One region of the Pseudomonas sp. H3_C08 genome, then DNA from elsewhere that is predicted to be linked to it. Evidence: predicted binding sites of a transcription regulator. Region 1 holds the regulator's gene; each other region holds the start of a gene.
What was found. Region 1 encodes sigma-54, which starts transcription at its own class of promoters, with help from an activator protein. Its sites were predicted from a motif close to ANTGGCATNNANNTTGCTNT; they were not measured.
Positions count from the first base shown of each region.

Region 2: the regulator sigma-54 is predicted to act here: its motif matches at 7,701-7,720, upstream of AB4N74_RS03950 (CmpA/NrtA family ABC transporter substrate-binding protein).
Region 3: the regulator sigma-54 is predicted to act here: its motif matches at 5,741-5,760, upstream of AB4N74_RS02265 (flagellar basal body rod protein FlgF).

Region 1 is NZ_CP162803.1:6,305,095-6,315,539, forward strand. Features, by position in the region: gene AB4N74_RS28535 (ZIP family metal transporter) at 1-319, shown strand, start outside; gene AB4N74_RS28540 (HPr family phosphocarrier protein) at 414-689, opposite strand; gene rapZ (RNase adapter RapZ) at 705-1,562, opposite strand; gene ptsN (PTS IIA-like nitrogen regulatory protein PtsN) at 1,565-2,029, opposite strand; gene hpf (ribosome hibernation-promoting factor, HPF/YfiA family) at 2,041-2,349, opposite strand; gene AB4N74_RS28560 (RNA polymerase factor sigma-54) at 2,423-3,916, opposite strand; gene lptB (LPS export ABC transporter ATP-binding protein) at 4,104-4,829, opposite strand; gene lptA (lipopolysaccharide transport periplasmic protein LptA) at 4,829-5,374, opposite strand; gene lptC (LPS export ABC transporter periplasmic protein LptC) at 5,361-5,933, opposite strand; gene AB4N74_RS28580 (KdsC family phosphatase) at 5,942-6,466, opposite strand; gene AB4N74_RS28585 (KpsF/GutQ family sugar-phosphate isomerase) at 6,466-7,440, opposite strand; gene AB4N74_RS28590 (ATP-binding cassette domain-containing protein) at 7,716-8,525, shown strand; gene mlaE (lipid asymmetry maintenance ABC transporter permease subunit MlaE) at 8,525-9,322, shown strand; gene mlaD (outer membrane lipid asymmetry maintenance protein MlaD) at 9,322-9,789, shown strand; gene AB4N74_RS28605 (MlaC/ttg2D family ABC transporter substrate-binding protein) at 9,801-10,445, shown strand, end outside; gene AB4N74_RS28610 (STAS domain-containing protein) at 10,445-10,445, shown strand, end outside.
Region 2 is NZ_CP162803.1:820,565-831,009, reverse strand. Features, by position in the region: gene dacB (D-alanyl-D-alanine carboxypeptidase/D-alanyl-D-alanine endopeptidase) at 1-672, shown strand, start outside; gene AB4N74_RS03970 (sensor domain-containing diguanylate cyclase) at 793-3,174, opposite strand; gene rlmKL (bifunctional 23S rRNA (guanine(2069)-N(7))-methyltransferase RlmK/23S rRNA (guanine(2445)-N(2))-methyltransferase RlmL) at 3,322-5,592, opposite strand; gene rmf (ribosome modulation factor) at 6,125-6,340, shown strand; gene AB4N74_RS03955 (quinone-dependent dihydroorotate dehydrogenase) at 6,593-7,612, opposite strand; gene AB4N74_RS03950 (CmpA/NrtA family ABC transporter substrate-binding protein) at 7,835-9,046, shown strand; gene AB4N74_RS03945 (ANTAR domain-containing response regulator) at 9,062-9,637, shown strand; gene AB4N74_RS03940 (nitrate/nitrite transporter) at 9,953-10,445, shown strand, end outside.
Region 3 is NZ_CP162803.1:467,578-478,022, forward strand. Features, by position in the region: gene AB4N74_RS02230 (MFS transporter) at 1-341, opposite strand, end outside; gene AB4N74_RS02235 (hypothetical protein) at 456-638, opposite strand; gene AB4N74_RS02240 (hypothetical protein) at 710-841, opposite strand; gene AB4N74_RS02245 (amino acid aminotransferase) at 1,113-2,306, opposite strand; gene AB4N74_RS02250 (4a-hydroxytetrahydrobiopterin dehydratase) at 2,306-2,662, opposite strand; gene phhA (phenylalanine 4-monooxygenase) at 2,779-3,570, opposite strand; gene AB4N74_RS02260 (sigma-54-dependent transcriptional regulator) at 3,945-5,504, shown strand; gene AB4N74_RS02265 (flagellar basal body rod protein FlgF) at 5,815-6,555, shown strand; gene flgG (flagellar basal-body rod protein FlgG) at 6,601-7,386, shown strand; gene flgH (flagellar basal body L-ring protein FlgH) at 7,439-8,134, shown strand; gene AB4N74_RS02280 (flagellar basal body P-ring protein FlgI) at 8,162-9,250, shown strand; gene flgJ (flagellar assembly peptidoglycan hydrolase FlgJ) at 9,262-10,445, shown strand, end outside.

The DNA.
Region 1 (10,445 bases):
CGCTTTGCAGGATGTCCCGGAAGGTCTGGTGATCGCGTTGGTGTTGGCCGGGGCGGGGATGTCGCGGGTCAGGGCGTTCCTGATCGGTGCGGCGTCAGGTCTGGTCGAACCGGTGTTTGCGTTGTTATGTGCGTGGCTGGTCAGTCTGGCGCAGGTGTTGTTGCCATTAGGACTAGCTCTGGCGGCGGGGGCGATGTTGCTGGTGGTGACCCATGAAGTGATTCCCGAGTCGCGACGCAATGGTCATGACAAACTGGCCAGTCTTGGCCTGTTGATCGGGTTTTGTCTGATGATGGTGATGGATACGGCGTTGGGTTGAAGCAGGGTAAAAGATCGCAGCCTGCGGCAGTTCCTGCAGGGAACGCATTCCAATGCAGGCGCTGCAGCAGGCTGCGATCTTTTGACCTTGGCTGTCAGCCGCCTTCGTCGAAGTAGTTGTTGATCAACGCCACCAGCGCATCCAGCGCTTCCTGTTCCTGATGCCCTTCGGTACTCAGATAGATCTTGGTGCCCTTGCCAGCCGCCAGCATCATCATCGCCATGATGCTTTTGCCATCAACCGTGGTCTCTGGTGTACGACCCACTCTGATCGTGCAATCCGGATACTGCCCGGCCACTCCAACAAACTTGGCCGATGCGCGGGCATGCAGGCCCAGCTTGTTGATGATTTCGATTTCCAGAGCAGGCATCGCGGTGTGAATCCTTTAAGTGAGGTCGCGGTGGCGAACCTGGACGTTCTTCAGGGTTTTCTGCAGGGCCTGACCCAGACGTTCGGTCAGGTAGACGGAGCGGTGATGCCCGCCGGTGCAGCCAATGGCAATGGTGACGTAAGCGCGGTTGCTCGCGGCGAAGCGCGGCAGCCACTTGTGCAGGTAGGTGAAGATGTCCTGAAACATTTCTTCGACCTCCGGCTGTGCCGCCAGGTATTCAGCCACCGGCGCATCGAGACCCGATTGCGCGCGCAGTTCCGGCTTCCAGTACGGATTGGGCAGGCAGCGCACATCGAACACCAGATCCGCATCCACCGGCATGCCGCGCTTGAAGCCGAAGGACTCGACCAGAAATGCGGTCCCCGGCTCCGGCTGGTTCAGCAGACGCAGCTTGATGGAGTCGCGCAACTGGTACAGGTTCAAATTGGTGGTGTTGATCTTCAGGTCCGCGAGGTCGGCAATCGGGCCGAGCAGGGCGGTTTCATCCTGGATCGCCTCGGCCAGTGAGCGGTTGGCGTTGCTCAGCGGGTGACGACGGCGGGTTTCGGAGAAACGCTTGAGCAGGGTTTCTTCGTCGGCGTCCAGATACAGGACGTCGCACTGGATGTGTTTGGCCCGGACATCTTCAAGCAGTTCGGGAAAGCGTGTCAGGTGGCTCGGCAGGTTGCGCGCATCGATGGACACGGCTACCAGCGGCTGCGCCAGTTCCGTGTGAATCAGCGCGCGTTCGGCCAGTTCCGGCAGCAAGCCTGCGGGCAGGTTGTCGATGCAGTAATAGCCGTTGTCCTCAAGGACATCCAGAGCCGTACTTTTACCCGAGCCGGAACGGCCACTGACGATGATCAAGCGCATGATTAGTGCCCGTTCTGCTCGTCCAGGACAACCTGATACAACGCTTCATTGCTTGGAGCGCTGCGCAGTTTTTCACGCACTTCCTTGCGATCGAGCATGCTGGCGATCTGGCGCAGCAGCTCCAGGTGCGCATCGGTGGCAGCCTCCGGGACCAGCAAAACAAACAGCAGGTCAACCGGTGCGCCGTCAATGGCGTCGAAATCAATCGGAGCATCAAGGTGCATCAGCGCACTGATCGGTGCTGTGCAACCCTTGAGGCGGCAATGGGGAATGGCGATGCCGTTACCAAAACCGGTGGAACCGAGTTTTTCACGGGCAATCAGTGCCTCGTAGACATCTTGCATCTCCAGATCCGCCACTTCGCGGGCGATCAGGTTGGCAATTTGTTCGAGGGCTTTCTTTTTACTGCCGCCCGGCACGTTCACGAGGGAACGGCCGGGGGTCAGGATACTTTCAAGTCGGATCATGGAATGGGGGGTTATCGACCGGTCGCGCCCTGGAGGAGGCTCTGGGTCTTTTCCTTATGCTTTTTGAGTTGGCGATCCAGCTTGTCGGTCAGCAGGTCAATGGCGGCATACATGTCGTCATGCTCGGCATTGGCAACCACTTCTCCGCCGGGAATATGCAAGGTGGCTTCGATTTTCTGCTTCAGCTTTTCGACGCACATCGTGACTTGCACGTTGGTGATCTTGTCGAAATGGCGCTCTAATCGGTCGAGTTTTTCGTTGATGTAGGTGCGCAGAGGTTCGGTCACTTCCAGTTGGTGTCCACTGATGTTGACTTGCATACAGCTTCTCCTTCGTTGCCAGTGCATAAAGCGGCAGGCTGGATAGCCTGCCACTGGAACGCTGTAACGTGGCTTACATCAACCGCTTGCGTTCGCTCGAAGGCGCGATCCCGAGGGATTCGCGGTACTTGGCGACGGTGCGGCGAGCCACCTGAATGCCTTGTGCCTCCAGTAAACCAGCGATCTTGCTGTCACTCAACGGCTTTTTCTGATTTTCCGCGGCAACCAGTTTTTTGATGATCGCGCGGATCGCCGTGGACGAGCATTCGCCGCCTTCGGAGGTGCTGACGTGGCTGGAGAAAAAGTATTTCAGTTCATAAATACCGCGCGGGGTATGCATGAATTTCTGTGTGGTCACCCGGGAAATGGTCGATTCGTGCATGCCGACCGCTTCAGCGATGTCGTGCAGAACCAACGGCTTCATGGCCTCGTCGCCGTACTCCAGAAAACCGCGCTGATGCTCGACGATCTGGGTGGCTACTTTCATCAGGGTTTCGTTGCGGCTCTGCAGGCTCTTGATGAACCAGCGGGCTTCCTGCAACTGATTGCGCATGAAGGTGTTGTCGGCGCTGGTGTCGGCACGGCGGACGAAACCGGCGTACTGGGCGTTGACGCGCAGACGCGGCACCGATTCCTGATTCAACTCGACCAGCCAGCGCTCGTTGTCCTTGCGCACGATGACGTCAGGGACAACGTATTCGGCCTCAGTGGATTCGATTTGCGAGCCAGGGCGCGGATTGAGGCTTTGCACCAGTTCGATGACCTGGCGCAGCTCGTCTTCCTTGAGCTTCATGCGGCGCATCAACTGGCTGTAATCGCGGCTGCCGAGCAGGTCGATGTAATCGCTGACCAAACGTTTCGCTTCAGCCAGCCAAGGCGTCTTGGCGGGTAGCTGACGCAATTGCAGCAGCAGGCATTCACTAAGGTTGCGCGCGCCGATACCAGCAGGTTCGAATTGCTGAATGCGGTGCAGGACGGCTTCGATTTCATCGAGTTCGATGTCGAGTTCCGGATCGAACGCCTCGAGGATTTCTTCGAGGGTTTCGTCCAGGTAGCCCTGATTGTTGATGCAATCGATCAGGGTGACGGCGATCAGGCGATCGGTGTCGGACATCGGTGCCAGGTTCAGTTGCCACAGCAGGTGGCTTTGCAGGCTCTCGCCGGCGGACGTGCGGGTGGTGAAGTCCCATTCGTCGTCATCGCTGCTGGGCAGGCTGCTGGCGCTGGTCTGATAGACGTCTTCCCAGGCGGTATCGACCGGCAGTTCGTTGGGGATACGCTCGCTCCAGTCACCTTCCTCCAGGTTGTCCACCGTCGGCGCGGTTTCCTGATACGAGGGTTCCTGGATCTCGGTGTTGGGCTTCTGTTCGGCGTTGTCGGCCATAGGGTCGGAATTGTCGAAGTCTTCGCCTTCTTCCTGGCGTTCGAGCATCGGATTGGATTCCAGAGCCTCCTGGATTTCCTGTTGCAGATCCAGGGTCGACAATTGGAGCAGGCGGATGGCCTGTTGCAGCTGCGGTGTCATCGTCAGCTGCTGGCCCATTCTCAAGACTAGCGATGGTTTCATGGCAGGGGCTTAACACCTTATTCGCCGGCGCTATGCGCCATCCACTACAGGGCGCCGGGGCGCCAAACTTAAGCAAATTATATGCCTGAAACTGAAGTGTTTGCCTAGAGCGCTGTAACAATTAAAGCGTATTAATTCCTGCTTGAATCGATACAGCGCCCGGGCGGCGCACCGGGCACTGTTACGCTTACAAGCGGAACTCGTGGCCCAGATACACTTCCTTGACCAGATCGTTGGCCAGGATGGTTTCTGCATCGCCTTCGGCGATCAGTTGACCATCGTTGACGATGTAAGCGGTTTCGCAGATGTCCAGCGTCTCACGGACGTTGTGGTCGGTGATCAATACACCGATGCCCTTGGCCTTGAGGTGGTGGATGATCTGCTTGATGTCGCCGACCGAGATCGGGTCGACACCGGCGAACGGTTCGTCGAGCAGGATGAATTTCGGTGCCGTTGCCAGCGCGCGAGCGATTTCCACTCGGCGGCGTTCACCACCGGACAGGCTCATGCCAAGGTTGTCGCGGATGTGGCTGATGTGGAATTCCTGCAGCAGGCTTTCCAGCTCCTTGCGACGGCCGGCCTTGTCGAGCTCCTGACGGGTCTCGAGGATGGCCATGATGTTGTCGGCCACCGACAGTTTTCGGAAGATCGACGCTTCTTGCGGCAGATAGCCGATACCGGCCTTGGCGCGACCGTGCATCGGCTGGTGGCTGACGTCCAGATCGTCGATCAGCACGCGACCCTGATCGGCCTGTACCAGGCCGACGATCATGTAGAAGCACGTGGTCTTGCCGGCACCGTTCGGGCCGAGCAGGCCGACGATCTGGCCGCTGTCGATCGACAGGCTGACGTCACGCACGACCTGGCGGCTTTTATAGGCCTTGGCCAGGTGCTGAGCTTTCAGAGTTGCCATTACTGGGTTTTCTCGTCGGTTTTCTTCTTCGGCTGGATCACCATGTCGATGCGCGGACGCGTTTCGGTGACCTTGCTGCCGGTAGCGCGACCAGCGCTGGCCAGTTTCTTCACGGTGTCGTAGACGATTTTCTCGCCCTGAGTGACGTTGCCGTCTTTGTCGACGACCTTGGCCTTGTCGATCAGCACGACGCGGTTTTGCTGGGCATGGTATTGAATCGTCACGCCGTAGCCTTGAACCGGTTTGGTGTCGCCCTGGGTTTGCAACTGCTCGAAATAAGCCAGGTTGCCCACGGAGGTCACCACGTCGATATCTCCATTCGGCGCGCGAGTCATGGTGACGGTGTTGCCTTTAACGATCATCGAACCTTGGGTGATGATCACATCACCTTTATAGGTGGCGATGCCGTTCTTGTCGTCCAGTTGGGCGTCGTCGGCCTGAATGCGGATAGGTTGCTGCTGATCGTTCGGCAGAGCCCAGGCGCTCACGCTTCCCAGTGCTGCGCCCAGACTGAGCAAAATAGGGAGGGTTTTAACGAGCCTCATACTGTCCTCTTACGTTCGATAGCAGGTGTATCCTGCTTTCCTTCAGGTACGCTTTCATTCCAACGCCAGTCGATACACCGCCAGCGCCGTCGATTCTAACGGGTTGCTCGGTCTGCGCATATTCCTGCTGCGGGAACACGGTCATGCGAGTGGACGTGATCAGGATGTCACGCTTCTTTTCATCGGTGCGCGCAACGCGTACCGAGTCGATCAGTTCGACTTCGGTGCCGCCTGAGTTCACTTCACCGCGCTCACTGGTAACGTGCCACGGAAATTCTGTTCCGCGATACATGTTCAGGTCGGGTTTGGTCACGAGCGTGACGTCGGTTGCCTTCACGTGCTCGGCTTTTTCGGACGTCATCTCATACTGCACCTTGCCATCCGGCAGGTATTGCAGGGTATGCGTGTTGGTTGCATACCAGTCGATAGGCGTTTCAACCGAGGTGACCGGTGGTTTGTCGAGAAAGCGTTCCGGGCTGATATTCCAATAGCCGACCGCTGCGAAAATCGCAGCGATGCAGCCGAACAGCAGGAAGTTACGAAATTTTTTGCTGAACATGGTTTGGCTCACAGGTACGCGGCGTTGGCCGCATCGAGGCGGCCCTGGGCGCGCAGGATCAATTCGCAGAATTCGCGGGCGGCGCCTTCGCCACCACGGGCGCGGGTAACGCCATGGGCGTGTTCGCGGACGAAATCGGCAGCGTTGGCCACGGCCATGCCCAAGCCTACCCGGCGAATCACCGGCAGGTCGGGCAGATCGTCACCGAGGTAGGCGACTTCTTCATAGCTTAGGCCCAGTTGCGCAAGCAGGCCGTCGAGCACGACCAGTTTGTCTTCACGGCCCTGAAACAGGTGGGGAATCCCCAGGTTTTTCGCTCGACGTTCAACGACGGGTGTCTTGCGGCCGCTGATGATAGCGGTCTGCACGCCGGCGTTCATCAGCATTTTGATGCCTTGACCGTCGAGGGTGTTGAAGGTCTTGAACTCGCTGCCGTCTTCAAGGAAGTACAGGCGCCCGTCGGTGAGGACGCCGTCGACGTCGAAAACCGCCAGTTTGATCGCTTTGCCGCGTTGCAGCAGATCGTTGTTCATTACATGACTCCTGCGCGCAGCAGGTCGGAGAGGTTGAAGGCGCCGACCGGGCGATCTTCCTCGTCTACGACTACCAATGCGTTGATTCGGTGATCTTCCATGATTTTCAGGGCTTCGGCGGCCAGCATTTCCGGGCGGGCAGTCTTACCGTGGGCCGTCATTACCTGGTCGATGGTGGCGCTGCGGATGTCGATGCTGCGATCCAGCGTGCGGCGCAAGTCGCCGTCGGTGAAGATCCCGGCGAGTTTACCGTCGGTTTCAAGGATGACGGTCATGCCCAGACCTTTACGGGTCATTTCCATCAGTGCGTCCTTGAGCAGCGTGCCGCGTTGGACTTGCGGCAACTCTTGTCCGGCGTGCATGACGTTTTCCACTTTCAGCAGCAGGCGACGGCCGAGGGCGCCACCCGGGTGCGAGAAAGCGAAATCTTCGGCGGTGAAGCCGCGTGCTTCCAGCAGTGCCACGGCCAGCGCATCGCCCATGACCAGTGCTGCGGTCGTCGACGAGGTCGGTGCCAGGTTCAGCGGGCAGGCTTCATGCTCGACATGAACATTGAGATTGACCTCGGCAGCCTTGGCCAGCGGCGATTGCGGGTTGCCGGTGACGCTGATCAGCTGGATGCCCAGACGTTTGATCAACGGCAGCAGGGTTACGATTTCATTGGTCGAGCCGGAGTTCGACAGGGCCAGAATCACATCGTCACGAGTGATCATGCCCATGTCGCCATGACTGGCTTCGGCCGGGTGGACAAAAAAGGCCGGGGTGCCGGTGCTGGCCAGGGTGGCTGCAATCTTGTTGCCGATGTGCCCGGACTTGCCCATGCCAACCACGACTACACGGCCTTTACTGGCCAGAATCATCTCGCAAGCGCGTACGAAATCGGCGTCGATATGGGGCAACAAGCCTTGTACGGCTTCCACTTCGAGTTGGATGGTGCGTTGTGCCGATTGAATCAGGTCGCTGGATTGGCTCATGTCAGAAATCGTATAGCCCGATGAAAAGGCGGCGATTATAGCGGTTATGTTGCAAAGCCTCACGCAAGTTCGTCGTGCTTTGTCATTACTCGTTACCAAAACCCGGGAAAAGAGCCTGCGCACCTGTCATATCGCCGAACACAGGCTGGTACAAGCCTTGGGCGCGTAGCCTTTGCAGTGATATAGTTCGCCGCCAGTTCGGCCTGCCCGGGATGTACGTACTTTTTAAGTAAAGACAGGCGTCCGAGTGAGAGGCTGCATCGCAAGGAGTTTAGATGAGTGCCGATAACGCCTACGCGGTCGAGCTGAAGGGAGTCTCCTTCAAGCGCGGTGCGCGCAGCATTTTCAATAACGTCGATATTCGCATCCCGCGCGGCAAGGTCACCGGCATCATGGGACCTTCCGGGTGTGGCAAGACCACGCTGCTGCGATTGATGGGGGCACAACTGCGCCCTGCCAGCGGCGAAGTCTGGGTCAACGGCCAGAACCTGCCTGCGCTTTCGCGCAGCGATCTGTTCGATGCGCGAAAGCACATGGGTGTGCTGTTTCAAAGCGGCGCACTGTTCACCGATCTCGATGTTTTCGAGAACGTGGCTTTCCCCCTGCGTGTTCATACCGATTTGCCGGAAGAAATGATCCGCGACATCGTCCTGCTCAAATTGCAGGCGGTCGGTCTGCGCGGTGCCATCGAGCTGATGCCGGACGAACTGTCCGGTGGCATGAAGCGCCGCGTCGCACTGGCGCGAGCGATTGCGCTCGATCCGCAGATCCTCATGTACGACGAACCGTTCGTCGGGCAGGACCCGATCGCCATGGGCGTGCTGGTCCGCCTGATCCGCCTGCTCAACGATGCACTGGGGATAACCAGTATCGTGGTGTCCCACGATCTGGCCGAAACCGCGAGCATTGCCGACTACATCTATGTCGTCGGTGATGGTCAGGTGCTGGGGCAGGGTACGCCGGACGAGTTGATGAACTCGGACGAGCCGCGTATCCGTCAGTTCATGACCGGCGATCCCGATGGCCCGGTGCCGTACCATTTTCCAGCGACGGATTACCGCGCAGATCTTCTGGGGAAGCGCTGATGCGCAGAATTTCATTAATAGAACGCGTACGCCGGTTCGGCGAGGCGGCGATCGATGCCGTCGCGGTGTTCGGTCGTGCGACGCTGTTTCTGTTTCACGCGTTGTTGGGTCGCGGTGGCATCAGTGGTGGCTTCGGCCTGCTGGTCAAGCAACTGCATTCGGTCGGCGTAATGTCGCTGGTGATCATTGTTGTTTCCGGGATCTTCATCGGCATGGTGCTGGCGCTGCAGGGTTTCAGCATTCTGTCGAGCTACGGTTCGGAGCAGGCGGTGGGGCAGATGGTTGCGCTGACCCTGCTGCGTGAACTCGGCCCGGTGGTGACGGCGCTGTTGTTCGCCGGTCGTGCCGGTTCGGCACTGACCGCCGAGATCGGCAACATGAAGTCCACCGAACAGCTGTCCAGCCTGGAAATGATCGGTGTCGATCCGCTCAAGTACATCATTGCCCCGCGCCTGTGGGCCGGCTTCATTTCCCTGCCGGTGCTGGCGATGATTTTCAGCGTGGTAGGCATCTGGGGCGGTTCGTGGGTGGCTGTCGACTGGCTGGGTGTGTATGAAGGCTCTTATTGGGCGAACATGCAGAACAGCGTGAATTTCACCAGTGATGTGCTCAATGGCGTGATCAAAAGTATTGTTTTCGCCTTTGTAGTGACCTGGATTGCCGTATTCCAAGGCTATGACTGTGAGCCCACTTCCGAGGGTATCAGTCGTGCTACCACCAAGACCGTGGTGTTTGCCTCGCTGGCAGTGCTCGGCCTGGACTTTATTCTGACCGCTTTGATGTTTGGAGATTTCTGATGCAAAACCGCACCCTGGAAATCGGTGTCGGCCTGTTCCTGCTGGCAGGGATCCTGGCCTTGTTGCTGCTTGCTTTGCGGGTCAGTGGTCTGTCTCCGACGTCGACCACCGACACCTATAAACTTTATGCCTACTTTGACAATATCGCCGGTTTGACGGTCAGAGCCAAAGTGACCATGGCCGGTGTGACCATCGGCAAGGTTACGGCGATCGATCTGGATCGCGACAGCTTCACCGGTCGGGTCACCCTGCAAGTGGATAAAAAGGTCGACAATCTTCCGACCGACTCCACAGCGTCTATCCTGACCGCTGGTCTGCTGGGCGAGAAGTACATCGGTATCAGCGTAGGCGGAGAAGACAAACCGCTGAAGGATGGTGGAACCATCCATGACACGCAGTCGTCACTGGTACTGGAAGACCTTATCGGTAAATTCCTGCTCAATACCGTTAGCAAAGACGCCAAATGAGGAGCTTTTGAATGATCTCTATCTTGCGACGCAGCCTGTTGGTGCTGTTGGCGGCCTTGCCGTTGATGGGTAACGCCGTGGCTGCTGCGACTTCGGCACATGATCTGGTGCAGGACACCACCACCCGGTTGCTGGCCGACCTGGCTGCCAACAAAGAGAAATACAAGCAGGACCCGACGGATTTCTACACGGCGCTCAACAACATCGTCGGGCCAGTGGTGGATGCCGAAGGCATTTCCAAGAGCATCATGACGGTCAAGTACTCGCGCAAGGCCACGCCTGCGCAGATGCAGACCTTCCAGGAAAACTTCAAGAAAGGCCTGTTCCAGTTCTACGGCAACGCTCTGCTTGAGTACAACAACCAGGGCATCACCGTTGACCCTGCCAAGGACGAATCGGGCGATCGCACCAGCGTAAACATGACCGTCAAGGGCAGCAGCGGCGCAATCTATCCTGTGCAGTACACGCTGGAGAAGATCAACGGCGAGTGGAAACTGCGCAACGTGATCATCAACGGCATCAACATCGGCAAACTGTTCCGCGATCAGTTCGCCGACGCGATGCAGCGCAATGGCAACGATCTGGACAAAACCATCAATGGTTGGGCCGGGGAAGTGGCCAAGGCCAAAGAAGCCACCGAAAAGAACCCCGCGCAA
Region 2 (10,445 bases), 1.0 Mb from region 1:
ACCTACACCGCCGGCGCCGTGCGCGCGATCTGGAAAGAACTGGGTGGCAGCATTCAGGGCAAGGATCGTCTGGCCTCGACCCCGAGCAACGCGAAACTGCTGGCTCGTGCCTACTCGCCGGATCTGGCGGAAATCATCCGCGACATCAACAAATACAGTAACAACACCATGGCCCAGCAGCTGTTCCTCAGCCTTGGCCAACGCTTCCGCAACGACGCCGACGGTGATGACGCCAAGGCAGCGCAACGCGTAGTGCGTCAGTGGATGGCGAAGAAAGGCATCACTGCACCACATCTGGTGATGGAGAACGGCTCCGGTTTGTCTCGCGCCGAACGTGTCAGCGCCCGTGAGATGGCGAGCATGCTGCAAGCGGCGTGGCACAGCCCGTATGCTGCCGAGTACATCAGCTCGCTACCGATTGCCGGTACTGACGGCACCATGCGTAAACGCCTGAAAACCACGGCGATGCGCGGTGAGGCGCACGTCAAGACCGGTACTTTGAACACCGTGCGGGCGATCGCCGGCTTCAGCCGCGACGTCAATGGCAACACCTGGGCGGTGGTGGCGATCCTCAACGACAAGGCACCGTTTGGGGCATCGTCGGTGCTCGATCAGGTGCTGCTGGATCTGTACAAGCAGCCGAAACTGGCGCAGACCGCTTCGGTTCTCTGATCACCGCGGCTCCTGTAGGAGTGAGCCTGCTCGCGATAGCGTCAGTCCAGATACATCATGTGTGACTGACATACCGCAATCGCGAGCAGGCTCACTCCTACAAGGGAACAGCGTCGCGGCTTAGCTCATCTGTTCGACGCGATCACGCCCGCGCTGCTTCGCCATATACACGCCCGAATCCGCCCGCAACAGCAGCGCGTCCGCGCCCTCCCCCGGTCGCCAACTGGCGATACCGAAACTCGCGGTCACCACGCCAACTACATCCACCGGCGCACTGCGCAAACCCTGCCACAACTCAACCGCCAGCGTGTGCGCATGCTCGCCGTCGATGTCCGGGCACAGCACCATGAATTCCTCGCCGCCCAAGCGACAGAACACATCGGTGCGCCGCAATCGATGGCCGATGCGTTCGCACACCGCTTGCAGCACCCGGTCGCCCACAGCGTGGCCGTACTGATCGTTGATACGTTTGAAATGGTCGATGTCGAGCATGATCACCGACAGCTCGCCGCCGCCGCGCTCGACCCGGGCCATTTCCGTGGTCAGGCGTTCCTGGAAGTAGCGACGGTTGTGGATGCCGGTCAGCGAATCGGTCACCGACAGCGCCCGCAACTCTTCCTCGACGCGTTTGAGGTCAGAAATATCCGAGATATAGCCGTGCCACAGCACGCCGCCGCCCGGCAGCTCTTCCGGCGTCGCCTCGCCGCGCACCCAGCGCAGGCCGCGCTCGGGCAGTTGCACGCGGTATTCCTCGCGCCATGGGCTGAGGCTGTCGGCCGAGGCGCGAATGGAAGAGCGCACACGAGTAACGTCCTGTGGATGAATGCGCGTGAAGATGGCTTCGGCGTTGAACAACAGCACGTCCGGCTCCAGCTCGTAGATCTCGCGGATGCCGTCGCTGGCGTAGATCACGCTGAAGCGCCCATCGAATTCCATCCTGAATTGATAAATACCGCCGGGCACGTGCGCGCTGAGTTTCTTCAGCAACACATCCCGCGCCGCCAGCACCTCGTGCACGCGCTTGCGCTCGGTGATGTCGATGCAGATCGCCAGATGCCCGACCCACAACCCTTGTTCATCGAGCACCGGCGTGGCGAGCATGTTCACCGGCAAATGACTGCCATCGCTGCGCACCAGCGTCCACTCCCGGGCTTCGTGGCCGCCGACTTCGCCGCCCTCGACCAGCATCGCGTGGCAGGTCGGGATGCTTTTCCCGTAGCGCGCACTCAACTCGGCAGCGCGGGCCATCAGCTCACGGGGCAGGTGCAGGTTTTCCAGGGTCATGTGCCCGACGACTTCGGCACTGCTGTAACCGAGCATTTGTTCGGCGCCGGGGTTGAAGGTGTTGATCACGCCGCGCAAGTCGGTGGCAATGATCGCCACCTGCGTCGCCGCATTCAGCACGCCGCGTAACTGGCCGTGGGTGCCGCGCAATTCCTGTTCGCTGGCGTGCAGCTCCTGCGTGCGCAGTTCGACCATGCGCAAGGCGCGCTGACGCTGACTGACCAACACGTAGAGCAAGGCGCTGAGCAGCAAACTGAGCAAGCTGCCCAGAATGATCACGCTACCGACCGACGAATGATTGGCCTGCGCGAAGGCGTCGCTCGGCAGAATATCGACCTGATAGTCGTGATCGGCCATGCGCAGTAACCGCGTGGCCGACAGGTCGCTCGGCGCCGGCTCGTTGGTCGACTCGAACAACACTTCGTGCTGATCATGGGTCGACATGTCGAGAATGCGCACCGACAGATAGTCATGGAAGGCATCAGGCAGACCGTCGGCCAGCAACTGGCGCATGCTGATTACCGCCATCACGTAGCCAAAGGATTGGCGCTCGCCACTGTGGCTCACTGGCGCCACCAGCAGCACACCGCGCGCATAGGACGGCTCGATACTGACTAGGTGCATCGGTTGCGACACCGCCAGCCCGCCGCGTTTGTCGGCACGTTGCAGGGTGTCCCGGCGCAAGGGTTGCGCCAGCAGGTCATAGCCTAACGGTGAGCCGAGCCGACTTTGCGTCTGGCTATAGAGCACCGGCACGTATTCATCGCGCACGCCAGCCAGTTGCAGCTCGCCCTGAGCACTCAATTCTCGGAGGGAAAAGTTGGTCAGACCTTCATCACGCACCCGCTGCTCGAATGCGGCGCGCTCGGCTCCATTGACCTTGAGGGCAAACGAATAGGCCTGGGTACGCATCAATAAGGGTTGGGTGTAACCGTCGAATTCGGCGCGAGACACCGATTCAGAGTTGGCGAAGAAGCGGCGCAGGCCGTCTAGGCGTTGTTCCTGATCCTGAAAGCGTTCTTCGATGCGGGTGTAACGTTCGTTGGCCAGCAATTGGAAACGCTGACGGGTTTGTTGCTGGAACTGATTGAGAGTGGCCCAGGCGAGCAGCCCCGTGAGAATCCCGCCGGCGAGCAATACCAGCAGCGCGACCAGCCAGGCCGAGACGTCTTCACTGATGAAACCCAGAATCTTTGGGCGCACGGGGTGCAACGACATAAAGACAACTCACACTACGCCAGCATTTACGGGAAAACCCCATTGACCGTGTGTGAGTTATAGCTATTAGCCACTAATTTAGCTAGCGCGGGCAGATCCACGGAGCCTTTAAAAATCAAGGCTCTGTGGATCCAATTGCGCCAAGCGTCAACGAGCCGTGATTTTCCAGGCGCGGTGAATCTTGGTGTTACGGGCAAAATCCGGGTCGATGGTCTGCGCGCTGATTTCCTCGACCGCGTAACGCTCGGCGAGGTTTTCTTCCAACTGGAACTTGCGGAAGTTGTTGGAGAAATACAGCACACCGCCCGGCGCCAGACGCGCCATGGCCAAGTCGATCAACTGCACCTGGTCACGTTGCACGTCGAAGATGCCTTCCATGCGCTTGGAGTTGGAGAAGGTCGGCGGATCGATGAAGATCAGGTCGTACTCGTCACGGCTGCTTTCCAGCCAAGCCATCACATCGCCCTGCTCCAGACGGTTCTTGTCCGAGAAGCCGTTCAGCGACAGGTTGCGGCGCGCCCAGTCGAGGTAGGTTTTCGACAGGTCGACACTGGTGGTGCTGCGCGCACCGCCCTTGGCCGCGTGCACGCTGGCGGTCGCGGTGTAGCAGAACAGATTGAGGAAGCGCTTGCCGGCGGCCTCTTTCTGAATACGCATGCGCATTGGCCGGTGATCGAGGAACAGGCCGGTGTCGAGGTAGTCGGTGAGGTTGACCAGCAACTTCACGCCGCCCTCGCTGACTTCATTGAACTTGCCCTGTGCAGCCTGACGCTCGTACTGCTTGGTGCCGCTCTGGCGCTCGCGGCGTTTGACCACCACGCGGCTCTTGTCAACGTTCAGCGCCTGCGGAATGGCCGCCAGCGCGTCGAACATGCGCGCCGAGGCTTTTTCCGGGTCGATCGATTTTGGCGCGGCGTATTCCTGGACGTGCACCCAATCGTGGTACAGGTCGATGGCCATCGCATATTCAGGCATGTCGGCATCGTAGACGCGGTAGCAATCGATGCCTTCGCGCTTGACCCACTTGCCCATGGCCTTGAGGTTCTTTTGCAGGCGGTTGGCAAACATCTGTCCGCCTTCGCTCAAGCGCGGTTGCTCGATCACCGGTGCCGGGGCTGGCGTCGGCTTGATCGGGTTACCGTTCTTGTTGAACTTGCGCTCTTGCGGCTCGTCCGGGGTCTGGTCGTAAGCCGCTTGCTCACGCTCGGCCTGACGCTGTTCCGGGGTACGCCGCTCGCCGGTGACGAACTGATCCGGCAGCACTTTGATCAACAGCAGTTTGCACGGCAGCGCGCCGTTCCAGAACGAATACTGTTTGTGGCTACGAATGCCCATGCGCTTGCCCAGATCCGGGGCGCCGGTGAACACCGCCGCTTCCCAGTTCAGGCAAGCCTGACGCAGGCGCTCGCCGAGGTTCTGGTAGAGATACAGCAGGCTGGCTTCGTCGCCGAGACGCTCGCCGTACGGCGGGTTGCAGATGACCAGACCTTTCTGGTTCTGATCCGGACGCGGCTCGAAGGTCGCGACTTCGCCCTGGTAGATCTTGATCCACTCGCTCAGGCCAGCACGCTCAACGTTGTTGCGGCCTGGCTGAATCAGACGTGGGTCAGCTTCATAACCACGAATCCACAGCGGTGGCTTGGCCAGACCGGCAGCGGCACGCTCGACGGCTTCTTCGTGGAGCTTTTTCCACAGCGCCGGCACGTGACCCAGCCATGCGGTGAAGCCCCACTGCTCACGGCGCAGGTTCGGCGCCATATCAGCGGCGATCATGCCGGCTTCGACGAGGAACGTACCGACACCGCACATCGGGTCAGCCAGCGCGCCGCCTTCAGCGGCAATGCGCGGCCAGCCGGAACGGATCAGGATCGCCGCCGCGAGGTTTTCCTTCAGCGGCGCCGCGCCCTGCTGCAGACGGTAACCGCGCTGGTGCAGGCTGTGGCCGGAGAGGTCGAGGGACAGAATCGCTTCGCCGCGATCCAGACGCAGGTGAATGCGCAGGTCCGGGTTGAGCTTATCGATCGAAGGACGGTCGCCCTGCGGCGTGCGCAGTTTGTCGACGATGGCGTCTTTGACCTTCAGGGCACCGAAGTGGGTGTTGTCGATGCCTGAGCCGTGGCCGCTGAATTCAACGGCCAGGGTACCGTCGCTGAGCATGTGATCCTGCCACTCGATGTCGAGCACACCGTGGTACAGGTCTTCAGCGTCTTTCATCGGGAAACGCTTGAGTACCAGCAACACGCGGTTGGCCAGACGCGACCAGAGGCACAGGCGATAAGCGGTTTCCATGGTCGCCATGCCACGCACGGCGGAAGTGTGCTCGCGCGCTTCTTCAAGGCCAAGCCCGACGGCTTCCTCGATGAGCAGGCCTTCAAGACCTTTAGGGCAAGTGAGGAAGAGTTCGAAACGGTCGGACATGGTATTTCCAGAGCCTTTGGCTAGTGAATCGGCAACGCATTGCCGATCCGGTTTTCAATCAGGCGCTTTTCTAAAAGAACGCCCGCGTGGCACGAAGGTGTGCCGTTCCATCCCCGCTGCTCGGGTTAAAAGAGCTTAGATGCCGGGACAGATAAAAAAGTTGATGAAACAAAAAGTCTTAAAGCGACCCTTCGTCGCTTTATACCCCAGCGCAAACGTGGGTCATTCTCACTAAAGAATTAACCCCATCATGCAGCGCGGGGCCGATCATACCGGGGTTTGCTGAAAAACCGTGCATGAAACCCGTCGTTACTTATGGCTGTAGCACCAATTTCGTTACGTCCTTATGACAAAACGATCATTCCCTCGGTGTGACTCATTGGTTAGAACTGAACACAGGTTGACGTCGCAACGGCGTCAACACCTTGGCTCGCCACGCCGGCAGCGAGCCGCACCATGGCAGGTTTCTTCTGCCAGACCTCAGTTGAGGTCAACGCGACACAAAACAGTCAACAAGTGAGGGAAACACCCTATGAGAAGACTTAAGCGTGATCCGTTGGAAAGAGCATTTTTGCGCGGATATCAATATGGCGTTGGTGGCAAATCCCGTGAGCTTTGCCCATTTACTCTACCGTCGGTACGCCAAGCCTGGATTAACGGCTGGCGAGAAGGACGCGGCGACAACTGGGACGGTATGACCGGCACTGCGGGAATCCACAGACTCAACGAACTTCACGCCGTCGGCTGACACAGGGCATTAATTCCGACACGACAATCTGAATTTGTAACGACTTACCATGCACGTCCTTCCCGGACGGCGGGCTGCGGCCCAGGGGCTCCTTCGAGGAGCCCTTTTTATTGCATGGATTTTTGTGCCGAGCGCATAACCTGTAGGAGTGAGCCTGCTCGCGATAGCGGTCTGTCAGTCGCTGATGAAGTGACCGAAAGAAAGCTATCGCGAGCAGGCTCACTCCTACAAGGGAACAGTGGTGTCTATGGATCAGCGCAGGGCGGCGATCGCGTCTACCGATTCACGAATCAGCGCCGGGCCTTTATAGATAAAGCCAGAGTAGATCTGCACCAGGCTCGCACCGGCCAGAATCTTCTCGGCAGCATGCTTGCCTTCGGTAATCCCGCCAGCCGCAATGATCGGCAACCGCCCAGCCAACTCACCCGCCAGCACCTTCACGGTATTGGTGCTCTTCTCCCGCACTGGTGCGCCGGACAAACCGCCCGCCTCGTCGCCATGCTCCATGCCTTCGACGCCAACACGGCTCAGGGTGGTGTTGGTCGCGATCACCGCGTCCATGCCGGTTTCGATCAGCGCCTGAGCAACCTGTGCGGTTTCTTCATCGGTCATGTCCGGCGCGATCTTGATCGCCAGCGGCACATGCTTGCCGTGACGCAAGGCCAGTTCGGCGCGGCGGGTAGCCAGATCGGCGAGCAACTGCTTGAGCGAATCACCAAATTGCAGGCTGCGCAGGCCCGGAGTGTTCGGCGAGCTGACGTTGACTGTCACATAGCTGGCGTGGGCGTAAACCTTGTCCAGGCAGATCAGGTAATCGTCGACCGCGCGCTCAACCGGCGTATCGAAGTTCTTGCCGATGTTGATGCCCAGCACGCCTTTGTATTTCGCCGCTGCCACACGCGCCAGCAGGTTATCGACACCGAGGTTGTTGAAACCCATGCGGTTGATGATCGCCTCGGCTTCCGGCAGACGGAAGATCCGTGGTTTCGGGTTGCCCGGCTGCGGGCGTGGGGTCACGGTGCCGATTTCAACAAAACCGAAACCCAGTTGCGCGAAGCCATCGATGGCCGCACCGTTCTTGTCCAGACCGGCCGCCAGACCCACCGGGTTCGGAAACTCCAGGCCCATGACCGTCACCGGCTTCTTCGCCGGCGCCTTGCACAGCAAGCCGTTGAGGCCCAAACGCCCACCCGCGCCGATCAGATCCAGCGACAGATCGTGGGAGGTTTCCGGGGAAAGTTTGAACAACAGCTGACGGGCCAGGGTGTACATGGGCGGCGATGACTCGGGCGGCGAAAAGAGGCGGCGATTATAGCCGGGCATCGACCTGCGGCGCGAGGCGCACGCGCAAATCGCTGTCTCTGGCATATGCCTTGCACCCTCCTGGCTATCAGCGCGCCGGTCAATGACGGCAGGCGGGCACGGACAATGGCGTCGTCTTCGGGGTTTGCCTGCGCAAAGTCCGGGGCGGCGCTTTTTTTCGAGGTACGTTGGATGAATGAACCTTCGGTAGAGCCACTGGCCTGGGTCAATGGCAGCGATGCCCCGGAAAAAAGCGCGATCAACCTCGGCTTCATGGCCCTGAGCGATTGCGCGTCGATGGTGGTCGCAGCCACACAGGGCTTCGCCCAGCCTTATGGATTGACGCTGAACCTCAAGCGCCAGAGCTCATGGGCGAATCTGCGCGACAATCTGGTCAGCGGCGAACTCGACGCCGCGCACAGTTTGTACGGACTGATCTACGCCGTGCACCTGGGTATCGGCGGGGTCGCCCCGACCGATATGGCCGTGCTGATGGGCCTGAATCAGAACGGTCAGAGCCTCAACCTCTCTCACGGCCTGCAAAACCTCGGCGTGACCAGTCCTGAAGCGCTCGATCGGCACGTGCACCAAAGCCGCGCAAAACTCACCTTCGCGCAGACCTTCCCTACCGGCACTCATGCCATGTGGCTGTATTACTGGCTGGCGAGTCAGGGCATTCATCCACTTCAGGATGTCGACAGCGTGGTGGTGCCGCCGCCGCAAATGGTCGCGCACCTGCAAGCCGGACGCATCGACGGTTTTTGTGTCGGCGAGCCTTGGGCGGCCAGCGCGGTGCAGCAGGATCTTGGTTTCACGCTCGCGACCAGCCAGACCATCTGGCCCGATCACCCGGAAAAAGTCCTTGGCTGCACTCGCGAATTTGTCGAGCAATACCCGAACACCGCACGAGCGCTGGTGATGGCGATCCTTGAAGCCAGCCGCTTTATCGAAGAGAGCCCGGAAAATCGTCGCAGCACCGCGCAATTGCTCAGCGCGCCGGAGTATCTGGACGCGCCGCTTGCGTGCATCGAACCGCGTTTTCTCGGTGACTATGCCGATGGGCTGGGCAATCGTTGGCAGGATCCTCATGCGCTGCGCTTTCACGGCAACGGTGAAGTGAATTTGCCGTACTTGTCCGATGGCATGTGGTTCATGACCCAGTTCCGCCGCTGGGGTTTGCTGCGCGAAGATCCGGACTACCTCGGCGTCGCCAGCCAGGTTCAGCGGCTGGACGTCTACCGCGACGCCGCCACCGCTGTCGGCATCGCCGCATGGGGCACCGACATGCGCAGCAGCCAATTGCTCGACGGCAAGGTCTGGGACGGCAGCGACCCGGCCGCTTACGCGCGCAGTTTCAAGTTGCACGCGTTGAACGACGACGCCCCCCTTCTCGCCCGCCGCTGACAGGAGACCGCGAACATGTTGCGCATTCTGTTGATCAACGACACAGCGAAAAAAGTCGGACGCCTGAAAGCTGCGTTGACCGAGGCCGGTTTCGAGGTGATCGACGAGTCCGGCCTGACCATCGACCTGCCCGCGCGCGTCGAAACGGTGCGCCCGGACGTGATCCTGATCGATACCGAGTCACCGAGCCGCGATGTCATGGAGCAAGTGGTACTGGTCAGCCGCGACCAGCCACGGCCAATCGTGATGTTTACCGACGAGCATGACCCCGGTGTGATGCGTCAGGCGATCAAGTCCGGGGTCAGCGCCTACATCGTCGAAGGCATTCATGCACAACGTTTACAGCCGATTCTCGATGTGGCGATGGCACGATTCGAGAGTGATCAGGCTTTGCGCGCGCAGTTGCAGGCGCGTGACCAGCAATTGGCTGAGCGCAAGCGTATTGAGCTGGCCAAGGGTTTGTTGATGAAGATGAAGGATTGCAATGAGGAAGAGGCTTACACCTTGATGCGGCGCCAGGCGATGAGTCGGCAGCAGAAGCTGATTCAGGTGGCGGAGCAGATTATTGCCATGAGTGAGTTGTTGGGCTGAAAGCGCTGAACGCTTGAAAAGCCCCTCACCCTAGCCCTCCCTCTGGGCGGTCCGACGTTTCGGGAGGGCTAGGGTGAGGGGCTTTTGATTTTCCGGCTGTTGGCACAAATCTCGCTAAGTAAAACGCACAGGTAACCAACGGCGGTTGCCCCACCTACGACAAAGACGTCGCTCACCCGTTCGCCCAACCGGCGCATCAGGGAGCGGCGTTTTTGCGTTTTGGCCCCACAGACCGGGGCCGGTGGTGCGGCCGTGGCGGCGCCCCACCTGCTGTTGCATGACTCCTTTCGAGACTCTTTTCAGCTGAGGTGCGCGATGAATTCAAGCTTCTGGAAATCCGGCCACACCCCGACATTGTTCGCAGCCTTCCTGTATTTCGACCTGAGCTTCATGGTCTGGTACCTGCTCGGCCCATTGGCGGTGCAGATTGCTGCCGACCTGCACCTGACCACGCAGCAACGCGGCCTCGTGGTCGCCACGCCGATCCTCGCCGGTGCAGTGCTGCGTTTTGTGATGGGCATGCTCGCCGATCGGCTGTCACCGAAAACTGCTGGGCTGATCGGTCAGGTCATCGTGATTTGCGCGCTGTTCGGTGCCTGGAAAATCGGCATTCATAGCTACGAGCAGGCGTTGATTCTCGGCCTGTTCCTCGGCATGGCCGGCGCCTCGTTCGCCGTCGCCCTGCCGTTGGCGTCGCAGTGGTACCCGCCGCAGCATCAAGGCAAAGCCATGGGCATCGCCGGTGCGGGCAACTCCGGCACCGTGTTTGCCGCTCTGCTCGCGCCGGTGCTCGCCGCCGCGTTCGGCT
Region 3 (10,445 bases), 690 kb from region 1:
ATCAACAGACTGATCAAACTGAGCATCGGCAGGTTCGGTGTCCACGCCGAAATCAACATGAACACACCGCTCAAGCCGCACCCGGCCAGGCCAATCATCACAGCGCGTTTGCTGCCCTGGTTGTCGATGATCTTGCCGGCATACGGACGGCTGAGCAGGGTCGCGAGGTACTGCACGCTGATCACCAGACCGGCAATCACCGCGCCAAAGCCCAGATCGCTGTGCACATAACCCGGCAGCACCGCGAGCGGAATGCCGATGTTCAGATAACCGATAAAGGTGAAGAGGACGATGGAAACGACTTGCAGCGTGACCGCCAAGGGGCGCTGGGGCTCGGGCATAGAGGGCGACATGGGTAACGATCCACGGGAACGGCAGATTAGATAGGCTGCTTATGATACCGGCGTAGAGGCTTCTGGGGCGGGAAAAGTAAAACTATTTGCCGGGAGGCCGCTTCAGGGTTTGGCCGGGGCAACCAGTTGTGTGGTGACCAGCGCCGCGAGGGCATTTTCTTCGCTGCCGAAGCGGGCGAGCAGGGCGGCCTGTTTCTCGGGAGAGAGGCGGTTCCAGATCTCGATCATTTTCTCGGTGGTGCCGATCAGGACGGCAGCTTGGCTTTCGGAGAATTCGTCGGTCATGGCAGGCTCGGGGTTCAGGCAGTGTGGAAAGCGCATGTTAGCGCTTTCCACACGGTCTGTACGACGGGGTCTTACTCTTCGTTGTCGGCCGGGCGGCTCTCAACGGCTTCTTTCTGCTCGGGCTGTTGGGCTCCGGCTTGCTGCGTGGTCGTCTGCTCAGGTACGTGCAGGCTTGGGAAGGGGAGATTAGGAATCTCGTGCATGGTTGCGCTCCTCGCTAAGTCTGTTGATAGATCTGGTAGATCCGCGCTTCTTGAAAGCCTGCGCAGGATACAGCAGGAAAAATGACAATCAGACTTTTAATTCAAATTAATGCGACAGATGGCCGCAGGGGAGGCAAAAACGAAAGGTCACCACAGAACAAATGTAGGAGTGAGCCTGCTCGCGATAGCGGTGTATCAGTCAACTAAAATGCTGGCTGATACACCGCTATCGCGAGCAGGCTCACTCCTACAGGGTATTGCGGTGTTTAGACTATTTGCAGACGCTGGCGATGGCTTCTGCCAGCAAGGCGAGGCGCGTAGCGTCGATGCCGGCGACGTTCGCCCGGCCCGAGTTGACCATGTACACGCTGTGATGCTCACGCAGTTGTTTCACTTGCTCCGGCGACAGTCCGGTGTAAGAGAACATCCCGCGTTGTACGCCAATGTGTGCAAAACGCTCGCGCAGGCCATGCGGCTCCAGCGCTTCAACCAGGCCGCTGCGCAACTGCGCGATACGCAAACGCATGGCTTCCACTTCATCGGCCCAGCGGGCTTTCAGCTCGGGATCAGCGAGGATGGTTGCGACCACCGCAGCACCATGATCTGGCGGTGTCGACCACAAATTGCGGGCGATGTTGGCCAGTTGGCTGCGGATGTCGATGAGCTTGTCGGCGGTTTTCGCGCAGACGATCAGGGCACCGGTGCGGTCGCGGTACAGGCCGAAGTTCTTCGAGCAGGAGCTGGTAATCAGCAACTCTGGCACCTCGGCCGCGAACAACCGGGTCGACCACGCATCCTGCTCCAGACCGTCGCCAAAGCCCTGGTAGGCAAAGTCGATCAGCGGCAGCAGATTGCGGCTGCGCACCACATCGAGCACGCGCTGCCAGTCGTCATGGCTCAAGTCAAAACCGGTCGGGTTGTGGCAGCACGCGTGCAGCAGCACCACATCACCTTTCGGTACTTCGTTGAGCACCGCGAGCATGGCGTCGACGTCGAGGCGGTTGTCACTGCCCACGTATGGGTAGTGACTGACCTTGACCCCGGCCGTGGCGAAAATGGTTTCGTGGATCGGCCAGGTCGGGTTGCTCAGCCACACGCCTTTGCCCGGCAGGCACTGGGCGATGAAGTCGGCAGCCAGGCGCAGGGCGCCTGTGCCGCCCGGCGTCTGGGTGACGCCGGCACGTTGTGCGGCGATCAGCTTCGAGTCGGCACCGAGCACCAACTCATTGATGACTTTGCCGAACAGCGGGTTGCCGTGGCCGCCGATGTAGGTTTTGGTGTCCTGGCTTTCGACCAGCCGCGCTTCGGCGATTTTCACCGCCTCGGGGATTGGCGTCAGGCCCTGAGCGTCCTTGTAGACGCCAACGCCCAGGTCGAATTTGCGCGGGTTGGTGTCCTGCGCATACGCCTCCATCAAACCGAGGATCGGGTCGCCGGGTACCCGGCCGATGGCGTCGAAGTGCATTACTTGCGTCCTTCTGCGGTCTTGGCCACTTCGTCAGTGCGCGCAGCCATGATGAAGTCGTTGCGGTGCAGGCCTTTGATCGAATGGCTCCACCAGGTCACGGTGACTTTGCCCCATTCGGTCAGCAGGCCCGGGTGATGACCTTCTGCCTCGGAGATCTCGCCGACAGCGTTGGTGAACGCCAGGGCGTGCTTGAAATTCTTGAACAGGAAAACTTTCTCCAGCTGCATGATGCTGTCGCGGACTTCGATGTTCCAGTCAGGGATCTGCTTGATCAGGATCGACAGTTCTTCGTCGCTGACTTGTGGCGCATCGGCGCGGCAGGCTTCGCAGTGGGCTTGGTTCAAAGTGGACATGGTGTATTCCTGAATCGAGTGTGTTTTTTTTATTAAAACGTTTGAGCTGTCAATGCCGTCACGCTAAACCAAAGTGGCGGCGACGGACAGGCTCAATTGTCAGCAAAAGTCGCGGTTCACGCGGCTTTCGGTTTCGGCGGAAACTTCGGTGCGTGCAGACCCAGCTGCATGCCTTGGCGAACCATGGCCATGATGTCTTCATGGGCCACGTCGAACAGACGCTTGAGGTTCGGCAGGACAAAGTACAGCGGTTGCAGGATGTCGATGCGATACGGCGTGCGCATGGCTTCGAGCGGATCGAACGCCTGATGCTCAGGTTCGTCCGACAGCGAATAAACGGTTTCTTTTGGCGAAGACAGGATGCCGCCACCGTAAATGCGTTTGCCTTGCGGGGTGTCGACCAGGCCGAACTCGATGGTCATCCAGTACAGGCGCGCCAGATAAACACGTTCTTCCTTGGTGGCCTGCAAACCGAGTTTGCCGTAGGTGTGGGTGAATTCGGCGAACCACGGGTTGGTCAGCAGCGGGCAGTGACCAAAGATCTCGTGGAAAATGTCCGGCTCTTGCAGATAGTCCAGTTCTTCGCGGGTGCGAATGAACGTCGCCACAGGAAATTGCTTGCTGGCCAGCAATTCAAAAAAGGTCTGGAAGGGGATCAGTGCCGGCACGCGGGCGACCTGCCAACCGGTGGTCTCGCCGAGCACCTTGTTGATCTCGCCCAGTTGCGGAATGCGGTCGTGGGGCAGACCGAGTTTTTCGATACCGTCCAGGTATTCCTGGCAGGCACGCCCTTCGATCACTTTCAACTGGCGAGTGATCAGCGTGTTCCACACCGCATGTTCTTCGGCGGGGTAGTCGATAAAACCTTGCGCATCGGGCTCGCGGGCCACGTATTGCGTCTGCTTCATACTGCTCTCCTGCTAGGGGAATTCGTTCTTGTTATGTCCAGCGATGGATTCAGAATTACCTGAGAGCGAGTTGATGTGCAGCAGGTTGAATGGCCTGCGCGTAGGAAATTTCTCTGTAAATCGTAAAATTATCGTTACGCTTTGACGGATATCTCGCATTTGCGGTGATTCACGGGTTTGAAAAGGCCGGTGGCTGTCACATAATCTTGACAACTATCTGCGGGCCTCGACAGAAAAGTCTGGCGCGGTCCCCCTGTAGGAGTGAGCCTGCTCGCGATAGCGGTGCATCAGTCAGCATCAATATCAATTGACCCAAAGCCATCGCGAGCAGGCTCACTCCTACAGGTTTCTCATCGTTTATTCGGACGATTTTTATGCGCATCAAAGTCCACTGCCAGAACCGCATCGGCATCCTGCGCGACATTCTCAACCTGCTGGTTGCCTACGGGATCAACGTCGCGCGCGGTGAGGTCGGCGGTGAGCATGGCAACGCGATCTATCTGCATTGCCCGAACCTGATCAACATCCAGTTCCAGGCGTTGCGCCCGAAATTCGAGGCGATCGCCGGGGTGTTTGGCGTCAAGCGGGTTGGGCTGATGCCCAGCGAGCGTCGGCACATGGAGTTGAATGCGCTGCTCGGCGCGCTGGAGTTTCCGGTGCTGTCGATCGACATGGGCGGCTCGATCGTGGCGGCCAACCGCGCGGCGGCGCAGTTGCTCGGCGTGCGCGTCGATGAAGTGCCGGGGATTCCGCTGTCGCGTTACGCCGAGGATTTCGATTTGCCAGAGCTGGTGCGCGCCAACAAATCGCGAATCAACGGCATGCGGGTCAAGGTCAAGGGCGACATCTTTCTGGCCGACATCGCGCCGCTGCAATCGGAGCACGACGACAGCGAGGCCATGGCCGGTGCGGTGTTGACCTTGCATCGCGCTGACCGCGTTGGCGAGCGTATCTATAACGTGCGCAAGCAGGAGCTGCGTGGTTTCGACAGCATCTTCCAGAGCTCGAAAGTGATGGCCGCCGTGGTGCGCGAAGCACGGCGTATGGCGCCGCTCGACGCTCCGCTATTAATTGAGGGCGAAACCGGTACCGGCAAGGAATTGCTTGCGCGCGCCTGTCACCTCGCCAGTCCGCGTGGGCAGTCGCCGTTGATGGCGCTCAACTGCGCAGGCCTGCCGGAGTCGATGGCCGAGACTGAGTTGTTCGGCTACGGCCCGGGCGCGTTCGAAGGTGCACGCGCCGAAGGCAAGCTCGGGCTGCTGGAATTGACGGCGGGCGGCACGCTGTTTCTTGACGGTGTCGGTGAGATGAGCCCGCGTCTTCAAGTGAAGTTGCTGCGCTTTTTGCAGGACGGTTGCTTTCGCCGGGTCGGCAGTGATGAAGAGGTTTATCTGGATGTGCGGGTCATCTGTGCGACGCAGGTCGACTTGTCGGAGTTGTGCGCGCGCGGCGAGTTTCGCCAGGATTTGTACCACCGCTTGAACGTGCTCTCCCTGCACATCCCGCCGTTGCGCGAATGCCTCGACGGGTTGACGCCGCTGGTCGAGCACTTCCTCGATCAGGCCAGTCGGCAGATCGGTTGCACACTGCCGAAACTGGCGCCGGCGGCGATGGATCGCCTCAGTCATTACCACTGGCCGGGCAACGTGCGGCAACTGGAGAACGTTTTGTTTCAGGCAGTTTCGCTGTGCGATGGCGGCACGGTGAAGGCCGAGCATATTCGCCTGCCGGATTACGGCGTGCGTCAGCCGCTTGGCGATTTCTCGCTGGAAGGTGGCCTGGACGAAATTGTCGGGCGCTTCGAGAAAGCGGTGCTGGAGCGGCTGTATTCCGAGCATCCGAGCAGTCGGCAATTGGGTAAGCGGCTGGGGGTTTCGCACACCACCATTGCCAATAAACTGCGCGAGTATGAAGTCGGTAAAACCGATTCATAGCTCAAGCATGATCGTTCCCACGCTCTGCGTGGGAATGCAGCCCGGGACGCTCCGCGTCCCAAAGCGGACGCAGAGCGTCCATTGAGGTATTCCCACGCGGAGCGTGGGAACGATCATTCGAGGGATTGCCGCCAAGCGGCATAACACCGCCGGTTTTTCGACTTCGATACATTTCAAATTTCCCCTCGCCATCCCCCAAGTCCTTTGTTTGCCGGGCCTTTGTGCGCCAGAAAAAAGTTGGTCTGCAAATTGCTTATGGCTCAGCAGTACAGCGGTGGGCGGCAAACGTCCGGCATGCAGAGGAAAGAGTGTGGACAAGTACCTTTATGTGGCAATGACCGGCGCCAGCCAGAACGCACTGGCGCAGAAGGCTCATGCCAACAACCTGGCGAACATCTCCACCAACGGTTTTCAGCGCGACCTGGAGCAGGCGCGTTCGATGCCGGTGTTCGGTGACAGCTTTCCGGCGCGTGCGTTTGCCATGAGCGAACGGCCCGCCACCGACTTCACTCCGGGCTCGCTGGTGCAGACCGGTCGTGACCTCGACGTTGCGGTCACCGGCAATGGCTGGATCGCCGTGCAGAACCCGAACGGCGGCGAAAGCTACGTGCGCACCGGCAGCCTCAACGTCGACGCCCTCGGCGTATTGCGCGCCGGCAACGGCATGCCGGTGATGGGCAATGGCGGTCCGATCGCCGTGCCGCCCGAGCAGCAGATCGAAGTCGGTGAAGACGGCACCATCAGTATTCGGGCGATGGGCGAAGGCCCGCGCGTCATGGCGGAGGTCGACCGGATCAAGCTGGTCAACCCGGACATCAAGAACATGAACAAGGGCCTCGACGGCTCGATCTACACCAAGGACGGCCAGCCTGCGCCGGCCGATGCCAACGTCAAACTGGTGTCGGGTTTCCTCGAGTCGAGCAACGTTAACGCCGTTGAAGAGATGACCTCGGTGCTGGCCTTGGCCAAGCAGTTCGAGTTGCACGTCAAGATGATGAACACCGCCAAAGACGACGACCAGGCCATGGCTCGGGTCTTGCAGATCAGCTAATTATCAGAACGTCGCGCCGAAAAACAGGCGCACGAGGAGAATCGAATGCTTCCGGCTCTATGGGTTGCCAAAACCGGTCTGTCCGCCCAGGACACCAACCTGACCACCATTTCCAACAACCTGGCGAACGTGTCGACCACGGGTTTCAAGCGTGATCGTGCCGAATTCCAGGACTTGCTCTACCAGATCAAGCGTCAGCCGGGCGCTCAGTCGACTCAGGACAGCGAACTGCCGTCGGGTCTGCAACTGGGTACCGGTGTGCGCATTGTCGGCACCCAGAAAAACTTCACCGCCGGCAGCCTGCAAACCACCGAGCAGCCGCTGGACATGGCCATCGACGGTCGCGGTTTCTTCCAGATCCTGCAGCCGGACGGCACCACGTCCTACACCCGTGACGGTACCTTCCACCTCGATTCCAACGGCCAGATCGTCAACGCCAGCGGTTTCGCTCTGGAACCGGCCATCGTTATCCCGAACGACGCCCAGACCTTCACCGTTGGCCGTGACGGTACTGTGTCGGTGACCATCGCCGGTAACCCGGCAGCGCAAGTGATTGGCAACCTGCAAACCGCCGACTTCATCAACCCGGCCGGTCTGCAAGCAGTGGGTAACAACCTGTTCCTGGAAACCGCCGCTTCCGGCGCGCCGCAAGTCGGCACTCCGGGTCTGGCCGGTTTCGGTACCACCCTGCAGAACACCCTGGAAACCTCCAACGTCAGCACTGTTGAAGAAATGGTCAACATGATCACCACTCAGCGCGCGTATGAGATGAACTCCAAGGTGATCTCCACCGCTGACCAGATGCTCTCGTTCGTAACGCAGAATCTGTAATCAAGTCTATGAGGCGGCCATGAGGTCGCCTGCAACACCGTGAGGTAGGGTCATGAATCGCTTTGTATCTGTTCTGGCATTGAGTGGGGTCGTCTCGCTCGCGGGCTGCGTCGCTCCGACGCCCAAGCCCAATGACCCTTACTACGCCCCGGTGTTGCCGCGCACGCCGTTGCCGGCTGCCGCCAATAATGGCTCGATCTATCAGGCCGGCTTCGAGCAGAACCTGTACAGCGACCGCAAGGCTTTCCGGGTCGGTGACATCATCACCATCACCCTGAACGAGCGCACGCAGGCGAGCAAGAATGCCAATTCGCAGATGGACAAGAACAGTGACAACAAGGTCGGTCTGACCTCGTTGTTCGGCTCCAGCCTGACCACTAACAATCCGATTGGGGGCAACGACCTGAGTCTGAACGCCGGCTATAGCGCCGACCGTTCGACCAAAGGCGACGCCAAGTCCGGACAGAGCAACAGCCTGACCGGTTCGATCACCGTGACCGTCGCTGACGTGCTGCCCAACGGCATCATCGCCGTGCGTGGCGAGAAGTGGCTGACGCTGAACACCGGTGACGAACTGGTGCGCATCGCCGGCCTGGTGCGTGCCGATGACATCGCCACGGACAACACTGTGTCGTCGACCCGGGTCGCCGATGCACGCATCACCTACTCGGGTACCGGCGCGTTTGCCGATACGAGTCAGCCAGGCTGGTTCGACCGTTTCTTCCTCAGCCCGCTGTTCCCTTTCTAGGTGGCTACGTTGAATTTCAAGAGCCTCATGCTGGCTGCGGCGCTGATGTCCGCAGCCTTTGGTGCCCACGCCGAGCGGCTGAAAGATATCGCCAGCATTTCCGGCGTGCGTTCCAACCAGTTGATCGGTTACGGCTTGGTGGTCGGGCTTAACGGCACCGGCGACCAGACGACGCAAACCCCGTTCACCCTGCAGACCTTCAACAACATGCTCTCGCAGTTCGGCATCAAGGTGCCGCCGGGATCGGGCAACGTGCAGTTGAAAAACGTCGCGGCGGTGTCGATCAGTGCCGACTTGCCGGCGTTCGCCAAACCCGGTCAGCAGGTCGATATCACCGTGTCCTCGATCGGTAACTCCAAGAGCTTGCGTGGCGGTACGCTGTTGCTGACCCCGCTCAAGGGTATCGACGGCAACGTCTACGCAGTCGCTCAGGGCAACCTGGTGGTCGGCGGCTTCGACGCCGAAGGCCGTGACGGTTCGAAGATCACCGTCAACGTTCCGTCGGCCGGTCGTATCCCCGGCGGTGCCTCTGTGGAGCGTTCGGTGCCGAGCGGTTTCAACCAAGGCAACAGCCTGACGCTGAACCTCAACCGTTCCGACTTCACCACGGCCAAACGCATCGTCGACAAGATCAACGACATGCTTGGCCCTGGCGTTGCGCAAGCCATCGATGGCGGTTCGATCCGTGTCACTGCGCCGCTCGATCCGAGCCAGCGCGTCGACTACCTGTCGATCCTGGAAAACCTCGAAGTCGACCCGGGGCAGGCGGTGGCGAAAGTCATCATCAACTCGCGTACCGGCACCATCGTCATTGGCCAGAACGTGAAAGTGTCGCCAGCCGCCGTGACCCACGGCAGCCTGACCGTGACCATCACCGAAGACCCGATTGTCAGCCAGCCTGGCCCTCTGTCCAATGGCCAGACCGCTGTCGTGCCGCGCTCGCGGGTGAATGCCGAGCAGGAAGCCAAACCGATGTTCAAATTCGGCCCGGGCACCACCCTCGACGAAATCGTCCGTGCGGTGAACCAGGTCGGCGCGGCGCCGGGTGACTTGATGGCGATCCTCGAAGCCTTGAAGCAGGCCGGCGCGTTGCAAGCCGACCTGATCGTGATCTGAGGCTGACCCTTATGGATATGCGCAAAAGCGGTCTGGTCAGCAGCAGCGATTCGGGTTCCTACTCGGACCTCAATCGCCTGAACCAGCTCAAGGTCGGCGACAAGAACAGCGATGCAAACCTGCGCAAGGTGGCGCAGGAATTCGAATCGCTGTTCCTTGGCGAGATGCTCAAGTCGATGCGCTCGGCGACCAACGCCTTGGGTGAAGACAATCCGCTGAACACGCCGGCGGCCAAGCAGTATCAGGAAATGTACGACCAGCAACTGGCCGTTTCCATGTCTCGCGAGGGGGGTGGTATCGGTCTGGCTGACGTGCTGATGCGCCAGATGTCGAAGAACAAACCGCTGGCGCCGGGCGAGGCTGCTGCCGCGTCCGCGGCGAAGCAGGAAGAAGCCAAGGCGAAAGCTGCTGCCGTGGCTACGCCGATTGCCGCCGGCACCGTTGCCACCAATGGCCCGTTGTCGCGGCTCAATGGCGAGCGACCGCTGTGGGCGTCGCGTTCGGTGAATGCGCCGAACACGCAACTGGCTCATCGCAACGATATGGAACTGATCAATCAGCGTCGCCTGGCTTTGCCACCAAAACTGGCCGATCGTTTGCTCGCCGGGCTGGTGCCGTCAGCCACGCCGGCTGCGGCAACGGCATTGCCGCAGCGTGCGACAACGGCTGCCACCACTGGCGCCGGCCCGCTGTACAACGGCGATTGGCTGGCCCGCGCCGAGGGCGAAAAAGCTTCGGGCGGACAGATGCAGGTCTACGGTCGCGCCATGGCGCAGATTCCACTGGCGCCGGCGAAGAAAGCTTTCAGTTCCGCCGACGAATTCGTCAACACCATGCTGCCGATGGCCAAGGAAGCGGCCGACCGCATCGGCGTCGATCCGCGTTATCTGGTGGCGCAGGCGGCGCTGGAAACCGGTTGGGGCAAGTCGGTCATGCGTGCCCAGGATGGCAGTAGCAGCCACAACCTGTTCGGCATCAAGGCGAGCAGCAACTGGAAGGGCGATTCGGCCCGGGCGATCACCAGCGAGTTTCGCAATGGCGAGATGGTCAAGGAGACGGCCGAGTTCCGTTCCTACGCCTCGTACAAGGACAGCTTCCACGATCTGGTGACTTTGCTGCAGAGCAATAATCGCTATCAAGATGTGCTGAAGTCTGCCGATAACCCAGAACAGTTTGTACGCGAGTTGCAGAAGGC